One region of the Paraburkholderia sp. RL18-085-BIA-A genome, then DNA from elsewhere that is predicted to be linked to it. Evidence: riboswitches for the same ligand, from Rfam matches in the RefSeq annotation. Region 1 holds a riboswitch; each other region holds the start of a gene.
The links. A riboswitch is a leader RNA that binds a small molecule or an ion and turns the genes downstream of it on or off. The one in region 1 is predicted to bind cobalamin.
Positions count from the first base shown of each region.

Region 2: another riboswitch for cobalamin. It lies ahead of cobA (uroporphyrinogen-III C-methyltransferase); the one in region 1 lies ahead of P0D89_RS03505 (CbtB domain-containing protein).
Region 3: another riboswitch for cobalamin. It lies ahead of P0D89_RS28250 (TonB-dependent receptor domain-containing protein); the one in region 1 lies ahead of P0D89_RS03505 (CbtB domain-containing protein).

Region 1 covers NZ_JARESU010000003.1:218,473-224,774, forward strand. The annotation lists gene P0D89_RS03485 (ATP-binding protein) at 117-1,775, opposite strand; gene P0D89_RS03490 (ATPase domain-containing protein) at 1,780-3,297, opposite strand; partial or broken gene P0D89_RS03495 (hypothetical protein) at 3,587-4,031, shown strand; gene P0D89_RS03500 (histidine phosphatase family protein) at 4,056-4,670, opposite strand; cobalamin riboswitch at 4,730-4,931, shown strand; gene P0D89_RS03505 (CbtB domain-containing protein) at 4,918-5,139, shown strand; gene P0D89_RS03510 (CbtA family protein) at 5,151-5,891, shown strand.
Region 2 covers NZ_JARESU010000158.1:6,669-12,970, reverse strand. The annotation lists gene bluB (5,6-dimethylbenzimidazole synthase) at 5-664, opposite strand; gene P0D89_RS44915 (cobyrinic acid a,c-diamide synthase CobB) at 648-1,946, opposite strand; gene cobO (cob(I)yrinic acid a,c-diamide adenosyltransferase) at 1,950-2,552, opposite strand; gene P0D89_RS44905 (cobalamin biosynthesis protein) at 2,549-3,058, opposite strand; gene cobA (uroporphyrinogen-III C-methyltransferase) at 3,055-3,864, opposite strand; cobalamin riboswitch at 4,089-4,327, opposite strand; cobalamin riboswitch at 4,395-4,674, shown strand; gene cobW (cobalamin biosynthesis protein CobW) at 4,913-6,004, shown strand; gene cobN (cobaltochelatase subunit CobN) at 6,011-6,302, shown strand, end outside.
Region 3 covers NZ_JARESU010000051.1:25,408-31,709, forward strand. The annotation lists gene P0D89_RS28245 (FecCD family ABC transporter permease) at 1-670, opposite strand, end outside; gene P0D89_RS28250 (TonB-dependent receptor domain-containing protein) at 698-2,659, opposite strand; cobalamin riboswitch at 2,752-3,012, opposite strand; gene P0D89_RS28255 (ATPase) at 3,221-3,577, shown strand; gene P0D89_RS28260 (cell division protein ZapA) at 3,574-3,888, shown strand; RNA gene ssrS (6S RNA) at 3,991-4,172, shown strand; gene P0D89_RS28270 (EVE domain-containing protein) at 4,306-4,764, shown strand; gene P0D89_RS28275 (SIMPL domain-containing protein) at 5,018-5,749, shown strand; gene lgt (prolipoprotein diacylglyceryl transferase) at 5,868-6,302, opposite strand, start outside.

The DNA.
Region 1 (6,302 bases):
ACGGTTCTACGGTCGGCGGGCTCGGGTCGGAACGGCGCGTGCATGGCCATTGACCTGGCGGTCCGGCTGGCCGGTCATCATGAGTTAGTCGAAGCGAGCCTGAAGCGCGGGAGCGGTTAAGCCGCCAGCCCAAGCCGCACGGTTCGCGCCAGATCGTCGAGCTGAAACGGTTTGCGCAGGATCGTGCAGCGCTTCACCGCCAAGCCGGAAATGTCCACGTCCGCGTAACCGGTCGCGAGAATCACCGGCAAATCCTCGCGCAATTTGCGCGCCTCGGCGATGACGTCGATCCCGTTCATGCCCGGCATCGCGAAGTCGACCACCAGCAGGTCGGGTTTGTCGTCCTGCAAGCGGCTCAGGCCGGCTTGTCCGTCCGCTGCTTCGGTCACGGTATAGCCGAGCATGCGCAGCGACTCGACCAGCATGGCCCGCACCTCGCCGTCGTCTTCGACCACCAGGACGCGTTTTTCACCGACCGCGTTCGCTTCGGCGTTGGATGCCGTCTCGGTCTGCGGGACCGCGCGTTCGCGCAACGGCAGCCAGATCTCCACGGTGGTGCCCGCGCCTTCTTCGCTGAAGAGACGCGCAGTGCCGCCCGCCTGGGTCGCGATGCCGTAGACCTGGCTCAGGCCGAGTCCCGTGCCCTTGCCGATCGGCTTGGTGGTGAAGAATGGATCGAACACGCGTGACACGACGTCGGGCGGCACCCCCGAACCGCTGTCGGCGACTTCGACCACCACGTAATGCCCGTCGTTGAGCAACTGATCGGGCGCCGCGCGTTCCTTCACGCGAATGCCGAGCTGGCCGCCGGCCGGCATCGCGTCACGCGCGTTGATCGCGAGATTGAGGATGGCCAGTTCCAGCTGGTTGGCGTCCGCATGCGTCCACATCTCGTTGCGGTCGAACTCGTTGGTGTAGCGGATGCTCGATCCGAGCGACACCGTGATGATGTCGCGCATGCCTTGCAGCAGCGCGACCACGTCCACCGCTTTCAGATCGAGGTTGCTGTTGCGCGAGAAGGTCAGCAACTGGCCCGTCAGTTTCGCGCCGCGTTCGGTCGCGCGTTTGACGGTGGCGGCCATGCCGCGAATGCGTTCGTCGCCGCTGACCCGCGCGATCAGCTCGGCGTTGACCATGATCACGTTCAGCAGATTGTTGAAGTCGTGCGCGATGCCGCCGGTGAGCTGCCCGAGCGCTTCCATCTTCTGCGATTGCACCAGCACCGCCTGCACTTTGGCGCGCTCGTGAATCTCCATCATCAGGCGGTTGTTCGCGGACGCGAGTTCATGCGTGCGTGCGGCGATGCGGCTTTCCAGCGAATCGTTCAACTGCACCAGCGCTTCCTGCGCCTCGATCCGTTCGGCGAGATGGCGGCGCGATTCGTACTGCCGCGCGCGCGCCCGCAGCGACGACGCCACCGCGCGCCGCAGCGTTTCCGAATTCAGCGGACGTTCGAGCACGACGACGTTGCCGAGCCGCTCGAGCACTTCGAGCCCGCGGGCGGAGCGCTGCCCGACGCGCGATGCCGCGAGGAGGATGAACGGAAAGTCGGACCATGCCGGCTGTTTTTCGAGCCATGCGAACAGGCGCGACGCATGCTCGCCGGCCAGCGCTTCCTCGGCGATCAGCGCAGCGCCCGCGCCGGCGTCGAGCGCGGCGGAAAGCGCATCGGCGTCGCGGAACGCCACGCACGCGCGCTCGTCCTTATGCAGGACCTCGGCAATCACATCGGCGTCGCGGCCGAACGGCGCGAGAATCAGGACGCATTGCTCCATGACCTTACTGCCCGGGCGTGGCGATGATGCGGTCGGTCGCGCCGAGCAGGGCGGTGCTGCCGCGATAGGACGGCAGGCCGGACAGCACGCCCTCGAAGTCGCGCAGCGCTTCGCCCACTTCCACGCCGCCGCTGCCGAGACGGAACTGGCGGATCGAGCGTTCGTGGGCATTCGCCCGGCTCTTCACGGCGGTCACCGCGGTCAGCACTTCGCCGTGGTGCTCGAAGTAGCGGAACAGCACGACGACGTCGCTCAGATAGCTGATGTCGATATCGTTCTGCACTTCGCCGATGATGCCGTGCTGGCCTAGCACCAGCATCGTGATGATGCCTTGCTGGTTCAGATAGCCGAGCAGCTCGTGCATTTGCAGCAGCAGGTAGCGCTCGCCGGGCATCGCCTGGAGATAGGCGTTCAGGCTGTCGATCGCGACATAGCGCGCGCCCTTCTTCTCGACCGAGTTGCGCACGTCGCTCGCGAATTCGCCCGGCGAGATTTCCGCCGGGTCGATCTGGCGCAGCGTCAGCAGACCGCTCTCGACGTACGGCGCGAGTTGCATGCCGAGCGTGGCGCAGCGGATCATCAGCGTGGTGAGCGTTTCGTCGAACACGTAGTACACACAGCGCTCGCCTCGCGCGAGCGCCGCGAGCAGACACGAGACCACGGTGGTGGTCTTGCCGACGCCCGACGGGCCGATCATCAGCGCATTGGTGCCGGGGATCAGGCCGCCGCCGAGCAGGGCGTTCAGACCCGGCGTGCCGGTGCTGACCACTTCCTTGTCGAATTGCGTGTGGTGCTCGGCCGCGACGAGACGGGGATACACATGGATGCCGCCGGTGTCGAGCGTGAAGTCGTGGAAGCCCTCGCGGAATTTGATGCCGCGCATCTTCGCGATGCGCGCGCGGCGCCGGTTGCCGCCGTAGTCGTGGGTGATGTTGTCGAGGCTGATCACGCCGTGCGCGATGCTGTGCAATTGCACGTCGCCGGGAGCCGACGAGTTGTCGTCGAGCAGCAACACCGTGCATTCGCGGGTCGCGAAATAGCGTTTGAGCGCGAGAATCTGCCGCCGGTAGCGCAACGGGTTCTGCGACAGCAGGCGCAACTCGGAGAGACTGTCGAGCACGATGCGCGCGGGTTTGAGGTCGTCAACCTGTTTGATCACATCGCGCACGGTCTCGCCTAGTTCGACTTCGGCGGGATGCAGCACGGACTGCTCGTATCGCGGGTCGAGGCCTTCGTCGGAGAGCAGTTCGAGGATCGCGAAGCGGGTCACATCCCAGCCATGGCTCTCGCCGACCGCCAGCAATTCGGCGCGAGTTTCGGACAGCGTGATGTACAGGCCGACCTGGCCTTCCTCAACGCCCTTGAGTAGGAATTGCAAGGCCAGGGTGGTTTTACCTGTACCCGGTGCGCCTTCCACGAGGTACATCCGATGAGGCGTGAGGCCGCCGCCCAGGATGTGGTCGATTCCTTCGATTCCGGAAGACAGACGCTTCGGTGCGTCTGCGGCAGGTATGTTTGGCATGGTGTAGCGTTGTGGTCGAATTGAGTGGCGGGCGATTGCTCAGCCGGTACGGCGCAAACGCAATTTGTGTGCCATTGAGTTGTTTGAGGTGTGCGGGCTCATGCGGGGGATGACGCGTGGGAGCGCTGTGGAGTCGACGCAGTGCTTTGGGCGGAGGAACGGGACGGGCGTCGGTGGGCGGCGGGGCCATGCCTTGGCACAGAGCGTGCTGACACGGCCATACCACGCTGGTTGCGCTGGTTGGTGTCAATGCCAACCCGTTGGCTTCTTGCGAAGGGCCACGCCCAATATGAACAGAACCCGACTATTCGCCACCGGACTTGCCGTTGCAACGCTCGGCGCGCTGCCGCCGGCCCGCACCGCCTATGCCGACGATGCGCCCAGCCCGTGCGCATCGCTCAAACGGATCGTGGCGGCCGCGCCGGACGGCCTCGCCTCGTTGACCCCGGACGACGGCAAAGGCGTCGCGCAACCGTACGGCGACGACGCGCAATGTTCTCCGAGCCATCGCAGCTTTCAATGCATGTGGACGCCGCATCACGATGCCGGTTCGAATGCGGACGCGCTAGAGGCGGTGGCGGCGGACATCGCGTCGTGCTTGCCGGACGCGACGCACGATCAGAACCCGCCAGGCCGCCAGCATTTTTATCTAGGCGCGAAGGGCCGGCGCACCGACATCACGCTGACGCCCGCGGGGTCGAACAGGTTGCCGGCTGGTGGTGTCGGGTAAGTGAGGCGCGAGGCGGCCACGGTGCATATCAGATCGAGGCCGGTGATGCCGGCCACCATGTCCAGCCGCGTTGTGAATGACGCAATTCGATCACCGACAGGGGGCCGATCTCGATACGCGGAAACACCGACGGCGATGCCCCGAGCGCATGCACGACCGCTGCCCGCAGCAGCGGCGCATGCGTGATGGCGACGATGTTGGACGCATGGTTCGGCTTCGAGGGGTTGCTAGCCGTGTCCTTGATCGCAGCGTGCCGTGCGTCGAGCCATATCCCCATGCGCTTCACTAATTCACTGAACGACTCGCCGCCGTGCGGCGCCGCGTCCGGATCGCGCGTCCATGCGGCTAGCGCCTCTGGCGCCTCAACGGCGAGCTCGGCGAGGCGCCGGCCTTGCCAGCTACCGTAGTTCATATCCGCCAGAGTCTCGTCGATCATCGCGGCGAGGCCGAGCGCCAACGCGGTTTCGCGCGCGCAAGCGGCCGGGCTGGCGAAGACCGCCGCGTCGCCGGGAAGCGCGACGCGCGCACGTGCGGCCTCAACTTCCGCGAGGCCGCGGGCATCGAGCGGATCGTCGGCGGGAAAGCGGCCGGCGCGCTGCGCGGCCGTCGATGCGTGGCTGACCAGTAAGAGTCGCGCGTCCATTCGGTTCGTTTCCATTGATGACACGTCGGTGCGTATCGCATGGACACGCCGGCTTCGCGTGCCTTTGCGTTCACGAAGGCCGAAGTTTAGCGCGTAGAATAGCGGGACTGCGAAGCACGGAAGCCGGTGAGAGCCCGGCGCGGTCGCGCCACTGTAATCGGCACTTCGAGCCGAAAGCCAGACCTGAACTTCGCACCAATCCTCTGCAATCTGCTTTCGGGGCGCGCTACCCCAGGAGATGTCCATCATGACTGAAGCTGTCTACGATCCCGCTTCCCAGCCCGTTGCTCAACCCACGCCGATTCCGCTGCGCGAGTTGCTGCCCTGGGTCGTGTTCGGCGGTTTGCTGCTGTTGCTCGCGCTTTACTTCGTTGGGGCGGAACAGGGCGCCACGTCGCTGGTGCCTGGCATGTACGTGCATGAGTTCGTGCACGACGGCCGCCATCTGCTCGGCTTTCCCTGCCACTAACGGAGTCGAATATGGTTGGTAAATTGTTGGTACGCGGGATGCTCGCAGGCATCGCCGCGGGATTGCTCACGTTCGGCTTCGCCAGATTGATGGGCGAGCCGCAGGTCGATCAGGCGATCTCATTCGAAGAGAAGGCCGACGCCGCTAAAGGCGAGGCTCCCGAGCCCGAATTGGTGAGCCGCGAAACGCAAGCGGGCCTGGGCTTGCTGACGGGCGTGGTGACTTACGGCGCGGCGTTCGGCGGCTTGTTCTCGCTGGTGTTCGCGTACGCGTATGGTCGGGCGGGGGCGCTGAGTGTGCGCGCGCTGTCCGCATGGCTCGCGCTCGGCGCGTTCATCGCGCTGGTGATCGTGCCGAACATCAAGTATCCGGCGAATCCACCTTCGGTCGGCGATCCTGAAACGATTGGCACGCGCACCGGGCTGTTCTTTCTGATGATCGCGATCTCGCTGGCCGCGATGATGTTTTCGCTGAAGGTGCGGCGTCGCGCGGTGATGAAGCTCGGTGCATGGAACGGCTCGATCGTGGCGGGGGTGGTGTTCGTCGCGATTATCGTGGCGGTGCAGTTGTCGATGCCGGCCATCAACGAAGTGCCGGCGGCTTTCCCGGCGGTGCTGCTGTGGAAGTTCCGCGTCGCGGCGATCGGCATGCAGGTGATCATGTGGGCGACGATCGGGCTGCTGTTCGGCGCGCTGGTCGAGCGGAGCGCTGTCATGCATTCGAATGGGCGCCGGGTGGTGAAGTCGGCTTGAGGTTTGTCTTAAGCTGGCTTGGCCGCGCAACCGCGGAGGCGGTTGGGCGGCGCGAGCAAAGCCCAACATCGTATTTGCATCAAGGACTTGGGCGGGTTGTGGAAGGGTTGTCCACAGGCTTGTGCCCAAAAATTGGGGATAACGTTGGGCCATTACCCCGATACGCTGCGCGTAGAACACGTCGATGATGCTGGGATAAGAACTTCTGTCAGAACCCATGGCAAGTGAAACGTTCATGGCAACCTTCCGGAAGTCTAGGCTCTAGTAGTGAATCTTTGGCTAATAGCGTAAGCACGCGCTCTTGTTGCATCCGGGGAAACTTCTGACGGTGTTCCTCAGGAATCAAACGCCGCGCCATCGAGCTGGAATGAATGCGCCTGGTCTGAGAGTGTCGAGCTCTCGGCGCGGGCG
Region 2 (6,302 bases), on a different contig from region 1:
GGTGCTATTCCGGCGTCGCGTCGGCTTGCGGCCAGCGGTTTTCGAACACACAGTCGGCAAGCGGCAGGCGGCTCGCCCAGCGCTCGGTTTCCAGCATCGGCGCGCTGTAAAACTGGTCGACGTGGCCGAGGCACAGAATCGCCACTGGCCGCGCGCCCTCGGGCATCTGCAGCAGCGCGTGAACCGCGTCGACGTCGAACAGCGACACCCAGCCCATGCCGAGGCCTTCGGCGCGCGCGGCTAGCCACATGTTCTGGATCGCGCACGCCACCGACGCGAGGTCCATCTCCGGCAAGGTGCGGCGCCCGAAGATGTGCCGCTCGCGCCCGTCCATCAGCGCGATCACCAGCAGTTCGCCGCACTCCAGCATGCCTTCCACTTTCAGCTTCATGAACTCGTCGCGGCGTTTGCCGAGCGCGTCGGCGGTGGCGAGCCGCTCGCTTTCGACCGTCGCGTGCAAGGCCGTGCGCAGCGCCGGGTCCGTGATGCGCGCAATCCGCCACGGCTGCATGAAACCGACGCTCGGCGCGTGATGCGCCGCGTCGAGCAGCCGCCGCAGCACGGCGGGATCGACCGGATCGGGCACGAAGTGGCGCATGTCGCGGCGCTCGTAGATGGCGCGATAGACGGCGTCGCGCTCGGAGTCGTTAAAAGGCTTCGCCATGGAACAGGGCGGCCGTGAAGGCCGGGTTGGAGGGCCAATAAGCATGCATGTAAGTCGCCACGATCGAGCCCGCGCGGTACACGGCCTCGCCGGGCGCATCGCTGTGCGCGCGGGTGGCCGAACGCAAGGGCGCGAGCGGGGTGTTCAGCGTCGAGTAATGAAACGTGTGCCCGGTCAGCGGTCCGTGCAGGCTGTCGATCTGCTGCATGCCGAGCGCGGTGAAGCGTGTTTGCATCCTAGCGTGGCCGGGCAGCAGGCCGAGCATCGGCGTGCTGGCGCCCTGCGTGTCGGTCAGCTGGTCGAGCAGGTAGAGCATGCCGCCGCATTCGGCGACGAGCGGTTTGCCAGCGGCCGCATGCGCGCGGATCGACGCCGCGCTGCGCGTGTTGGCGGCGAGCGTGCTCGCGTGCAGTTCGGGGTAGCCGCCAGGGAGGTAGAGCGCGTGGGCGTCGGCGGGGAACGCTTCGTCGGCGAGCGGCGAGAAGTAGTCGATGTGCGCGCCGAGCGCTTCCAGCAGCGCGACGTTCGCCGGATAGATGAACGAGAACGCGGCATCGCGGGCGATCGCGATCCGCTTGCCTTCCAGCAGACGCGGCAGCATTGGCGGCACGGGCGCGCCGAATTCGACCGGCGGCGGCAACGCGGCCAGCGCGATCGCCTCAAGCGTATCGGCGGCGCGCGCGAGGCGCGCGTCCAGATCGTCGATCTCGGCCGCCTGGTGCAAGCCGAGGTGGCGGTCGGGCAACGCGATTTCATCGCTCGCCGCGATGTATCCGCACCAGCGCAGCTCGGGCGGTAATGCTTCCTCGAGCATTTGCGCGTGCCGCGCGGAGCCGACGCGATTCGCGAGCACGCCGTAAAACGGCACCTGCGGCCTGAAGTGCGCGAGCCCGAACGCGACCGCGCCGAAAGTCTGCGCCATCGCCTTGGCGGAGATCACCGCTAGCACCGGCACGCCGAAGGCCGTGGCGAGATCGGCGCTGCTCGGCGTGCCGTCGAACAGGCCCATCACCCCTTCGATCAGAATCAGATCGGCTTCGGCCGCCGCCCGCGCGAGCAGGTTGCGGCACGCGGCTTCGCCGACCATCCACAGATCCAGCGACAACACCGGCGCGCCGCTCGCACGTTCGAGGATCATCGGGTCGAGAAAGTCCGGCCCGGTCTTGAAGACCCGCACGCGCCGCCCCAGCCGCCGGTGATAGCACGCGAGACCGGCGGTGATCGTGGTCTTGCCTTGCCCCGAAGCGGGGGCGCTGATGAAGAGGGCGGGGCACGCTGACATCGCTCAGAACTCCACGCCGCGCTGCGCTTTTACGCCTTGCTCGCGGTACGGATGCTTGACGATGCGCATTTCGGTGACGAGGTCGGCGGCTTCGATCAACGCATCCGGTGCGTGACGGCCGGTCACCACCACGTGCAGCATCGGCGGGCGCGCGTTCAGCACCGACAGCACTTCGTCGAGCGGCAGGTATTCGTACTTCAGCACGGTGTTCAGCTCGTCGAGTATGACCATCTGGTACTCGCCGCTTTCGATCATCCGGCGCGCTTCGTTCCAGCCTTTGCGCGCGGTGGCCATGTCGGCATCGCGGTTCTGCGTGTTCCAGGTGTAGCCGTCGCCCATCGTGACGAAATCGCAGTTGGCGATCGCGCCGAGGAAGTCGCGCTCCGACGTATGCAGCGCGCCCTTGATGAACTGCACGACGCCCAGGCGCATGCCGTGGCCGAGCACGCGCACGGCCATGCCGAAAGCGGCGGTGGTCTTGCCTTTGCCGGTGCCGGTGTTGACGATCAGCAGGCCTTTTTCGACGGTGGCGCTGGCCTGCTTCTTCTCATGGCCTTCGCGCCGGCGCTCGGTCATGCGTTGATGCGATTCGGGATCGGTCTTCATCGAAGGTCCTGTTGGTGAGTGTCGATGTTGTCTGGCGATTGGTGGCCGGTGTGGGCGGCGGTCGTGGCGATCGCCACGGTGACGCCGGCGTGCAGCGTTTTGGGTACGAGGAGGCGAGCGCGAGCCGAGACGGGCGCGTCCGTTGCGGTCAGCGGAGTTCGCGTGTCGGATGCATCAGGCGTGGCATACGCGGCGCCCAGTTCGGCCGATGCGGCGAGCAACGCGCATGGTTCGCAGACCCCATCCACGCCGAGATGGTCGCGCACCACCGCCGATGGGTTTGCTACTGCCATCGCTGCGATCCGCTCACGGCTGAACAATTGCAGCATCAGTGAATGACGCGCGCAGAACGCGAGTAGACCTGCCTCGTCGGCTTTGGTATCGACCGAGGCGACTACGCTAATCTGATCGAATGCACGTGCGCCGAGCGCGGCGCGCACCGCCGCTTCGATCTGCTCGGCCGAACTGTGCAAGCGGCAACCAATGCCGACGCTCAGCGTTTTCATTGGCTGCCCGTTCCGTGCGTCTGGACGGGGGCTACCGCATCAGCGGCGTGAACCTCGACCCCATCAGCCTCTTCGGCGTGCGCCGCTGCCCGCGCCAGCGCGAGCGACGCCACGCCGCCGATCACCACGATCGCCGGCGAGCCGAGTCCGGCGCGCGCGACGGTGTCGGCAAATTCGCCGAGCCGCGCGAGCACGTGACGTTGCCCGGGGCGCGTCGCCGACTCGATCGCCGCGCACGGCGTGTCGCCGCCCATACCGGCCGCGAGCAACGCGCCGACGATCTCGGCGAGCCGCCGCATGCCCATGTAGATCACCAGCGTCATGCGCGTGGCGGCGAGCGCGGCCCAATCCGGCTCGCCGCTGCCCGCGCCGTGTCCGGTGACGAACACCACGCCCTGCGCGTAGTCGCGGTGCGTGACCGGAATGCCGATCGCCGCGGGCGCCGCGATCCCCGCCGTGACGCCGTTGATGACTTCCACCTCGATGCCCGCCGCGTGCAGCGCCTGCTGTTCCTCTCCGCCCCGGCCGAATACGAACGGATCGCCGCCTTTCAGCCGCGCGATACTGCGTCCGGCGCGCGCATGCTCGAGCATCTGCGCGACGATGCCGGCCTGCGGCGTCGACGGATGCCCGCCGCGTTTGCCGACGTAGACGACCAGCGCATCGGCGCGCGCGAATTGCAGCACGTCGGGATTCACCAGATCGTCGACCAGCACCACGTCGGCTTGCGCGAGCGCGCGGGTCGCCTTCAGCGTCATCAGTTCGACGTCGCCCGGGCCCGCGCCGATCAGCCACGCGCGCGTCATCGCGGCGTGCATGGCGCGCGCCATGGCGTGACTGACGGGAACAGGCAAAGTGCGAAGAAGCGCCGGACGGCGGATATCGAGGTCATGCGGTGCCACGGATTCGGGCTCGACGAGCAAGCGGCTTGCAATGCTTTCCCCGGGAAAACACCAGCCCACGCGCGACGTCGTGCATCAGCGCCTTCACATCCGTCCCTCGCGGATTCCGGCGGCCGGCGGCGTGACGTTCGCCGCCTCCGCGTCTGGCCGGTATCCGGGCTGGCGGCCTCATGCGCTTTGCCTTCCCGTCCGGTTCGTCGGACAGTGGCATTGAAAACGCATGCGCGGCGCAACAGAAATGAATCTGGCGTCGCAGGTCGCTTACCGTTGCGGGGACAGCACAGGTTGAGCGCATCTCGCGCGGCCTGTTTCCCGTTTAACTGCACACGCGAATGCATGTGCGGGCACCAAACGCGCGCATACGATAGCACATGGCGCCCCGCCCGATAAGCGCGCGAGGCGGGCGTTTCCTTGACGGCGCAAGGCTGCGGGCCTACACTCGCACGCACTTTGGTGCTCGTGTGCGCGCTCGTGCGCATGCAGTTAAACGGGAAACAGGGTGCCCGCCTGCTTTGGACCGGGCCAACCTGTGCTGCCCCCGCAACGGTAAGCGAAAAGCAGCGCCGGCTTCATCGCCAGGTGCCGCGGAGCCGGCTTCGATGTCCACGCGCAAGGCCGCGTCGGCATATCACCACTGGGCGAGAAATCACTCGCCCGGGAAGGGGAAGCGGCGCTTTCGCCAGCCCGGATACCGGCCAGAATACGCAGGACGCTCGTCGCGGGGATGCGACGGCACGTTCATGATCTCATTCCCACTTTCTGCGCGTTTTTCCGCGCTGTTACGCGTTTTTTAAGTTGTGGCGGCAACGCCGTCGTTCGTCCCCGTATGTCGTGTCGTGACGGTTCCGGCTTGCAGCGCGTGCGCCCCGCGCAGCTTCGCCGCGCCGCCTCATGCAGGCAAGCGGGCACACACGCCGGCACGCTGGCGCAACGCCTACGGATGGACCTCACGATGCAAACTCAAATGCGCAAGATCCCCGTCACCATCGTCACGGGCTTTCTCGGCAGCGGCAAGACCACGCTGCTGCGGCACATTCTTCAGCATGCGGGCGGCAAGCGCATCGCGGTGATCGTCAACGAATTCGGCGAACTCGGCATCGACGGGGAAATCCTCAAGGGTTGTGGGATCGGTTGCGACGAAAACGGCGTCGAGACCGAAGGCCAACTGTATGAACTCGCGAACGGCTGCCTGTGCTGCACCGTGCAGGAAGAGTTCTTCCCGGTGATGGAACGGCTCGTGGAGCGCCGCGAGCAGATCGATCATGTGCTGATCGAGACTTCCGGGCTCGCGCTGCCCAAGCCGCTGGTGCAGGCGTTCAACTGGCCGCAGATCAAGAACAGCTTCACCGTCGATGCAGTCGTGACGGTGGTCGACGGCCCCGCTTCCGCAAGCGGTCAGTTCGCCGACAACCCCGTTGCGGTGGATGCGCAGCGTAAGGCCGATCCGAATCTCGACCACGAGTCACCGCTGCACGAGTTGTTCGAAGATCAGTTGTCCGCGGCCGATCTGGTGATTCTGAACAAGACCGATCTGCTCGACGATGCGCAGCAAAGCGCGGTCGAAGCCGTGATTCGCGAAGAAATTCCGCCGCAGGTGAAGATCGTGCGCGCGCATATGGGGCAGCTCGATCTGCACACGCTTCTGGGTCTCGAAGCGGCCTCGGAAGAAACGATCCACCTGCGCCACGATCACCACGGTTCCGCCGACGACGCCGATCATCACCACGACGAATTCGATTCAGTGGTCGTGCATGCGAACGCGCCTTCGCGTGAAGCGGTGATCGCCGCGCTGCAAGGCCTTGTCGAAACGAACACGATTTACCGCGTCAAAGGTTTCGCGGCATTGCCGGGCGCGGCGATGAGGCTTGTGATTCAGGGCGTGGGGCGGCGCTTCGATAGTTACTTCGACCGGCGCTGGCTAGCTGGCGAAGGCACGCAAAGCCGCTTCGTGCTGATCGGCGAAGACCTCGATCGGGCCGCGCTGCAACGCGCGTTCGATACGGCGCTCGGCATGTGGTCGAGCGCCGAAGCACGCGAGGCGTAAGCGCTCATGCATCTGCTGCGCACCACGCCGGGCGGCTTTGTCGACGATACGCAAGGCGTGATCCGTATCGATCAGCAGCCCGCCGATATCGTGGTGCTGAGTTCCGCCGACACCACGCTGTCATTGCTCGCGAGCGTGTTCCCGCGGCTGGGCGAGGGCTGCCCCAGCGTGCGGCTCGCGAACGTCACGTATCTGCGGCAACCGGCCTCGGTTGACTTCTACGTCGAGGACGTGTTGCAGCACGCGCGCGTGGTGGTAGTCGATCACCTCGGCGGCGAAGCGTACTGGCCGTATGGCA
Region 3 (6,302 bases), on a different contig from region 1:
GCGCGGCGAGCGCCGTCCACGGCATCGCGCCGCCGTTCAGATCGCCGGTCAGCCAGAACAGCATGCCGCGCAGACGGCTGTCGGGCGCGACGTTGAGCAGCAGCGTGATGAGCGCGCCCCACCCCGCCGCGATCACCGCGCCGGTCAGCAGCAAACGCGGCGACGTGTCCTGCGGCTCGCCGCGCCACAACTCGCGGCGCGCGAGGCCGAGCACCAGCAGGATCGACACGAAGGCGCCGGCAAATGCGCTGGCGTCGACGATCCACCACGCGCAGCCGGCGATCATCGCGACCAGCGCGAACGTCGCCGCACCGCCCGACACGCCCAGCACATAGGGTTCGGCGAGCGGGTTGCGCAACAGCACCTGCAACAACGCGCCGGCCAACGCGAGCAACGCGCCGCACGCGAAGCCCGCCACCGCGCGCGGCAAACGCAGCGTGCGCACGATCTCGCCGGCAAGATCGGACGATGCGGCCGACCCGGGCGGCAACACGTGCGACGGCAGCAGCGCCGCCAGCACGCGCCCAGGCGCGAGCGACACGCTGCCCAGCGCGAGCGACGCCATCAGCACGGCCAGCGCGATAACCGCGAGCGCGAGCCAGATCGCGGCCGCGCGCTTCGCGCTCATCACACGCAGGGTCGCGGGCAACGAGTCCGCATGATGGCTCATTCGCGCGACCTCAACACGGCGCAGCCATCACTGCTGTTGCCAACCAACCGTGACATACGCACCGCGTCCCGGCGAGTTATACGAGTAGGCCGTTTCATAGTCCTTGTTGAACAGATTCTGGATTTGCGCCACCACGTACCACGCTTTCGTGATGTTGTAGCGCGCCGACAGGTTCACGATGCCGTAGCCGCCCAGCTCGCCGCTGCTGTCCTCGCGCGGGCCGCTCACGATCCACTCGCCGCCGACGCGCCATCCCGCGATGCTGCGATTCACCGCCAGCGAACCGAAACGCCGCGCGCGCCGCAAGAGGTCGACATCGTTGTCGAGGTCGACGGGATTTTGCAGCGTCAGCGACGCGCGCACGTCCGTCTTGCCGACATGCCCGCTCCACGATCCTTCGAGCCCCTGCACCTTCGCATGGCCGACGTTTTCGGCCAGGTAGATGCCGGGCGTCACCTGCGCGTAGTCGATCAGATTCGAATAGCGTGTCTGGTATACGCTCACACGCATCACGCCGAGCGCGCTCGACGCGTACTGCAACGCCGCTTCGATCGAGTGGCTGCGCTCCGGCTGGATCGACGGATTGCCGCTGATCGGATAGTACAGATCGTCGAAGCTCGGCGCGCGAAACGAATCCGCGTAGCTTGCGGTTGCCTTCCAGTGCCCGGTGATGTCGAAACCGTAGCCGAGATAGTAACTGTTCGCCCCGCCGAAATCGGAATACTGATCGTGGCGCATGTTGGCCTGAATCTGGTTGCGCCCGAAGCGTCCCGTATAGCCGACGAAGGCCGAATCCACGTGACGGCCCGGCGCGGCGAACGTATCGGAGTCGAGGCTCTGGTCGAGATGCTCGTAGCCGACCTGCAGCTTCTGCTGCGCGGCGAACGCGAAATCGTTCTGCCACGTGTACTGGCGATTGTCGGTATCGAAGCGGCCGTTGTATACGCCGTTAGTGTTCGACACGCTGCGGTCGTCGCCTTCGGCGACGATGAAGCGCGTGGTCCACCAGTCGGTGAGTTTGCCGTTTGCGAACACCGACGCCTGGCGCACCTTGCTGTACAGGTTATTCAGATCGGTCGGCACGCCGTATGCGTTGTCGTAGCTGTCGTTGCCGTTCGACTGGAAGTAGTTGACGCCGGCGTCCCATCGGTCGTTGAACTGGTGACGCAACGAAGCCGAGATGCTCTCGTTCAGATAGCCGTTCGCGTTCGGATTGGCGTTGGGCGCCTGCTGTGGATCGAGCGACGAAAAGCCGTCGTCCTTCGTGCGCGCAAGCGAGATGCTGAAGGTCGTGCGGCCGTCTTTATCCAAGGCGCCGTTCATGCCCGCCTGCTGCGTCTGCGTGTGATAGCTGCCGTAGCCGACCGAAAAGTTGAAACGCGGCGGATGGTCGCCGCCCTCTTTCGTGAACACCTGGACCACGCCGCCGATTGCGCCCGACCCGTATAACGCGGACACGTTGCCGTTCACCACTTCGACGTGATCGATCTGGTCGAGCGGAATCTGCCCGAGTTGCGGCGCGCCGAGACTCACCGAATCGACCCGCACGCCGTCGATCAGCAACAGCGTTTGGGTTGACGACGCACCGCGCAAATAGACGCTCGCCGTCGATCCAGGGCCGCCTGTGCGCGAGATTTGCGCACCGGGTGCGAGTTGCAGCAAGCCGGGCAAGTCGGTGGCTGTGGTGTCGGCGATATCCTGCTGGTCGAATAGCGAGGTCTGCGGAATCGCATCCGCGAGCGCTTGCGGCCCGCGTTCCGCGGTTACCACGACTGGCGACAACACGATGGACGATGCATTCACGAAGTCGGCATCCGCGTCGTTTGCGGACGCGGACGAAGACGGCGTGACAGGTGCAGCCGGAGATGTGGACGCAGCAGCGGACGATTCGGAGGACGACTCAGCGGACGACGCAGCAGCCTGAGCATGCACGAGGAGCGGCAAGCCCGCAAAAGCGACCAATGTCGCGCGGGCGATGGGGCACAGCATGGGATGGCATTCCTGTGAATAGCGGGCGCGGCCCGCTTCCCCGCAGGCCGATGCATAACGAGGCAACCCACGCCATTAACATTTTTGCGGGGGGCGTACCTCTCCCTCTGGCCGGTATCCGGGCTGGCGACACATCGATCCCGCCTTCCCACGCGTAACGCGCAGTGGCACACTCGCATGTTGAACTTCGAACACGCGTCGGGATCGACTTGCATGACGAATGCGGTCGCTTACCGTTGCGGGGGCAGCGCAGTTTCGCGAGTTCAGTTCAGATGAACGGCGCGTTCTGCTTCCCGTTTAACTGCGCGCACTGTTGACAAGCGCGCGCGGGCACCAGAGTGCGCGCAGTTTATGAGCGGGCTCGAAATGCGTCAAGAAAGGTTAATCCACGCGCCATCTGTTTCTGTAAAGTGCAGGTTATTGTCCGATGGGCGAGTACTTTTTCATCATATGGTCGGCAAAAGCCTGCACAAAGCGATGTTGTTACGTCTCGAAACGAGACAATTGTCGGAACCTGCAATATTCCGCGCTAAAATGCGATGTCTTTAGAGGACGCAGCACATGCTCACCGAACTCGAATCACTCTCACAAAATATCGGCAAGCTGATTGCGATCAGCCAGCGCCATCATGAAGCGCGGCTCGCGCTCGAAGAGCAACTCGCCCAGTCGCGTGCCGAAGCGGAAACCACCCGTGCCGAACTTGCCCAGTTGCGCGAAGAGCGCGATGCACTGCAAGCGGAACGCGACACGCTGTCCGCCAAGATCGACGACGCTCAGGTGCGCCTGAATGCGATTCTCGAAAAACTGCCGCGCGCACGTGCGAGCAGCGAGCCGGATAACCAGCTCGATCTGCTCGAGCCCGCTCAGCACGCAGTCGAAGCGGAGAGCGACGTTACCCGCCACGGAGAAAACGCATGACCAGCAAGCAGATCGAAGTCTCGATTCTCGACGTGCCCTATCGTCTCGCGTGCTCGCCGGAAACGGAAGGCGCGCTGCTCGAAGCGGTCGCCCGCGTCGACGCCGAAATGTCGAAGATCCGCAATAACAGCAACGTGCGCGGCACGGATCGCATTGCTGTCATGGCTGCGCTGTCGCTGGCATCGGAACTGCTTAGGCTGCAATCCAGCGTTCGACACGGAGAAGCATTTCCCGCTGAAGAAATCCGGCGTACAATGCAGCAAATGAACGAACAACTGGGTACTGTGATCGAGCAGTACAGCATGCAGTAACTATCTGCCGGCCGGTCCCGAGATCGGCTGCGGATTCAAACGAAGTACGCGAGCAAGCCTCGGCAAACGTTTGAGTTCAATCGTTTAAGCTTCATCGGTTTAGCTTCCCTGCCTGGTTCGCCAAGGTCATATATTCCTTGAACCAATGCCATGTGCACGGTTGCGGAAATTTGTAGCACGGGTGTGCGCGTCACTCTGTCTGATGTACCCGAAGTGTTGCTAACTGCGACCAATTCTGAACCCCCGGTTCAGGATGCCGGCCTAGCGGCTAAGGCGGGGACCTTATCTGGAACGGCATCGGACTTCGGTCCGGTGCCGTTTTTCTTTGGGCGTCGGTTTTCCTGGGCGTCTCATTGGCGATTCATTAGGCTGCGATTTTCTTCCGCATCGTCTAACCTCTAACGTTCAATTCGATTCATGCGCTACTGGCTAATGAAGTCCGAACCGGACGAAGCAAGCATCGACCATCTTGCCAATGCACCGCATCGCACATTGCCGTGGACCGGCGTGCGCAATTATCAGGCGCGCAACTTCATGCGCGACGTGATGCAGGTCGGCGACGGCGTGCTGTTCTATCATTCGAGCTGTCCTGAACCCGGCATTGCGGGGCTGGCGGAAGTCTCGTCCACCGCTTATCCGGACCCGACCCAGTTCGACAAGAAGAGCCCGTACTACGACGCGAAGTCGTCGCAGGAAACACCGCGCTGGTTGCTAGTCGACGTGGTGTTCAAGAAGAAGATTCCGCTGATTCCGCTTGCCGCGCTGCGCGAGCATGAAGAATTGCGCGACATGCGCGTGCTCGCCAAAGGCAACCGACTGTCGATCACACCCGTGACCGAAGCCGAATGGCGCTTCATTACCAAGCGGCTCGTTTGACGTTCTACAACGTTGAACATTTTGGCGAGCGAGCCGTTACGGCTATCGGCTGGGGTGTCGCGAATGATCGCAGTGCGCGGCAATGAATCCACTAGCACCCGCAATCGTAGCAGCCGCAATGTCACGAGCGACGCCGCCTTAAAGGAACCCAGCCCGGATCGCACGCGCCTAACGAAGCGAACCGCAAACGTCGTGCCACGGCACGGTGTCCGCGTCCCTCGGGTACAACCCCGTTCAAGCAAGGAGTTCAGCCATGACGAAAACAACCGCACGGGCACTCGCACTCGCTCTCGCGTGCACCACGCCTGTCGCGCTCGCACTGACCCCGGCCATGGCGCGCGCGCAAGGCGTGATGCAGTCGCAACCCTCGGGCGTGCTGTCGCTGAACGCGCAGGCCAGCGCGGAAGTGCCGCAAGACGTCGTCAATATCACGCTGTTTTACGAGCAGGAAGCCAGCGACCCTTCCACGCTCACCGCCACGCTGAATCAGCGCGCCGATTCGGCGCTGCAGAAAGCGCGTGGCGTGAGCGGCGTGACGGCTCGCACGGGTTCGTTCTCGATCTTCCCGTCCACCGATCGCGACGGGCGCATCTCCGCGTGGCGCGGCCGCACGGAAGTCGTGCTCGAATCACGCGACTTCGGCGCGGCGTCGAAGCTCGCCGGCCAGATGGCCTCGATCATGCAGGTCGGCAACGTGCAGTTCTCGCTGTCGCCCGAAGCGCAGCGCGCCGCCGAACAGAAGCTCACCGGCGAAGCGATCAAATCGTTCCGCGACCAGGCTGCGTCATCGGCGCAGGCGTTCGGCTTCAGCGGCTATTCGATTCGCGAGGTCAACGTCAATCACAGCGGCGTGATGCCGCGTCCCATGATGATGATGAGCGCGCGCGCGATGAGCGCCGACGCCAAGGGGATGGCGCCGATGTCGCTCGAAGGCGGCACGTCGACGGTGACGGTCAACGTATCGGGCTCGGTGCAGATGAAGTGACGCGCGTGGTTTTGCGGCGGGATCCGCGCGCCGCTGTGCTGCTGTAAAAGACAACGCCACGGCATGCCGTGGCGTTTTTCGTCGAGCACTGGCTACGATAATCCGTAAAGCCCAGTCCTTAGCTCGCGCTAACCGCTTGCGCCGGTTCGCGGCGCGCACGGCGATACGACCACACCAGCATGCCGATGCCCGCGAGAATCATCGGCAGCGACAGCCATTGGCCCATGGAAAGGCCCATCGCCAGCAGGCCGAGGAAGTCATCCGGCTCGCGCGCGAATTCGACCGTGAAGCGCGCGAGACCATAGCCGATCAGAAACACCGCGGAGATCGCGCCCATCGGCTTGGGTTTGCGCGAGAAGAAGAACAGCACGAAAAACAGCGCAACGCCTTCGAGCGCGATCTCATACAGCTCCGACGGATGCCGCGGAAGCATGTGATATTGCGCGAACACGTCATTCAGATGCCATTGCGCGGCCAGTTGCGGATGCGCGGCGAGCCAGGTGGCGTCGTCGGGCGCGGCGCCGGGAAACAGCATCGCCCACGGCGCGGACGG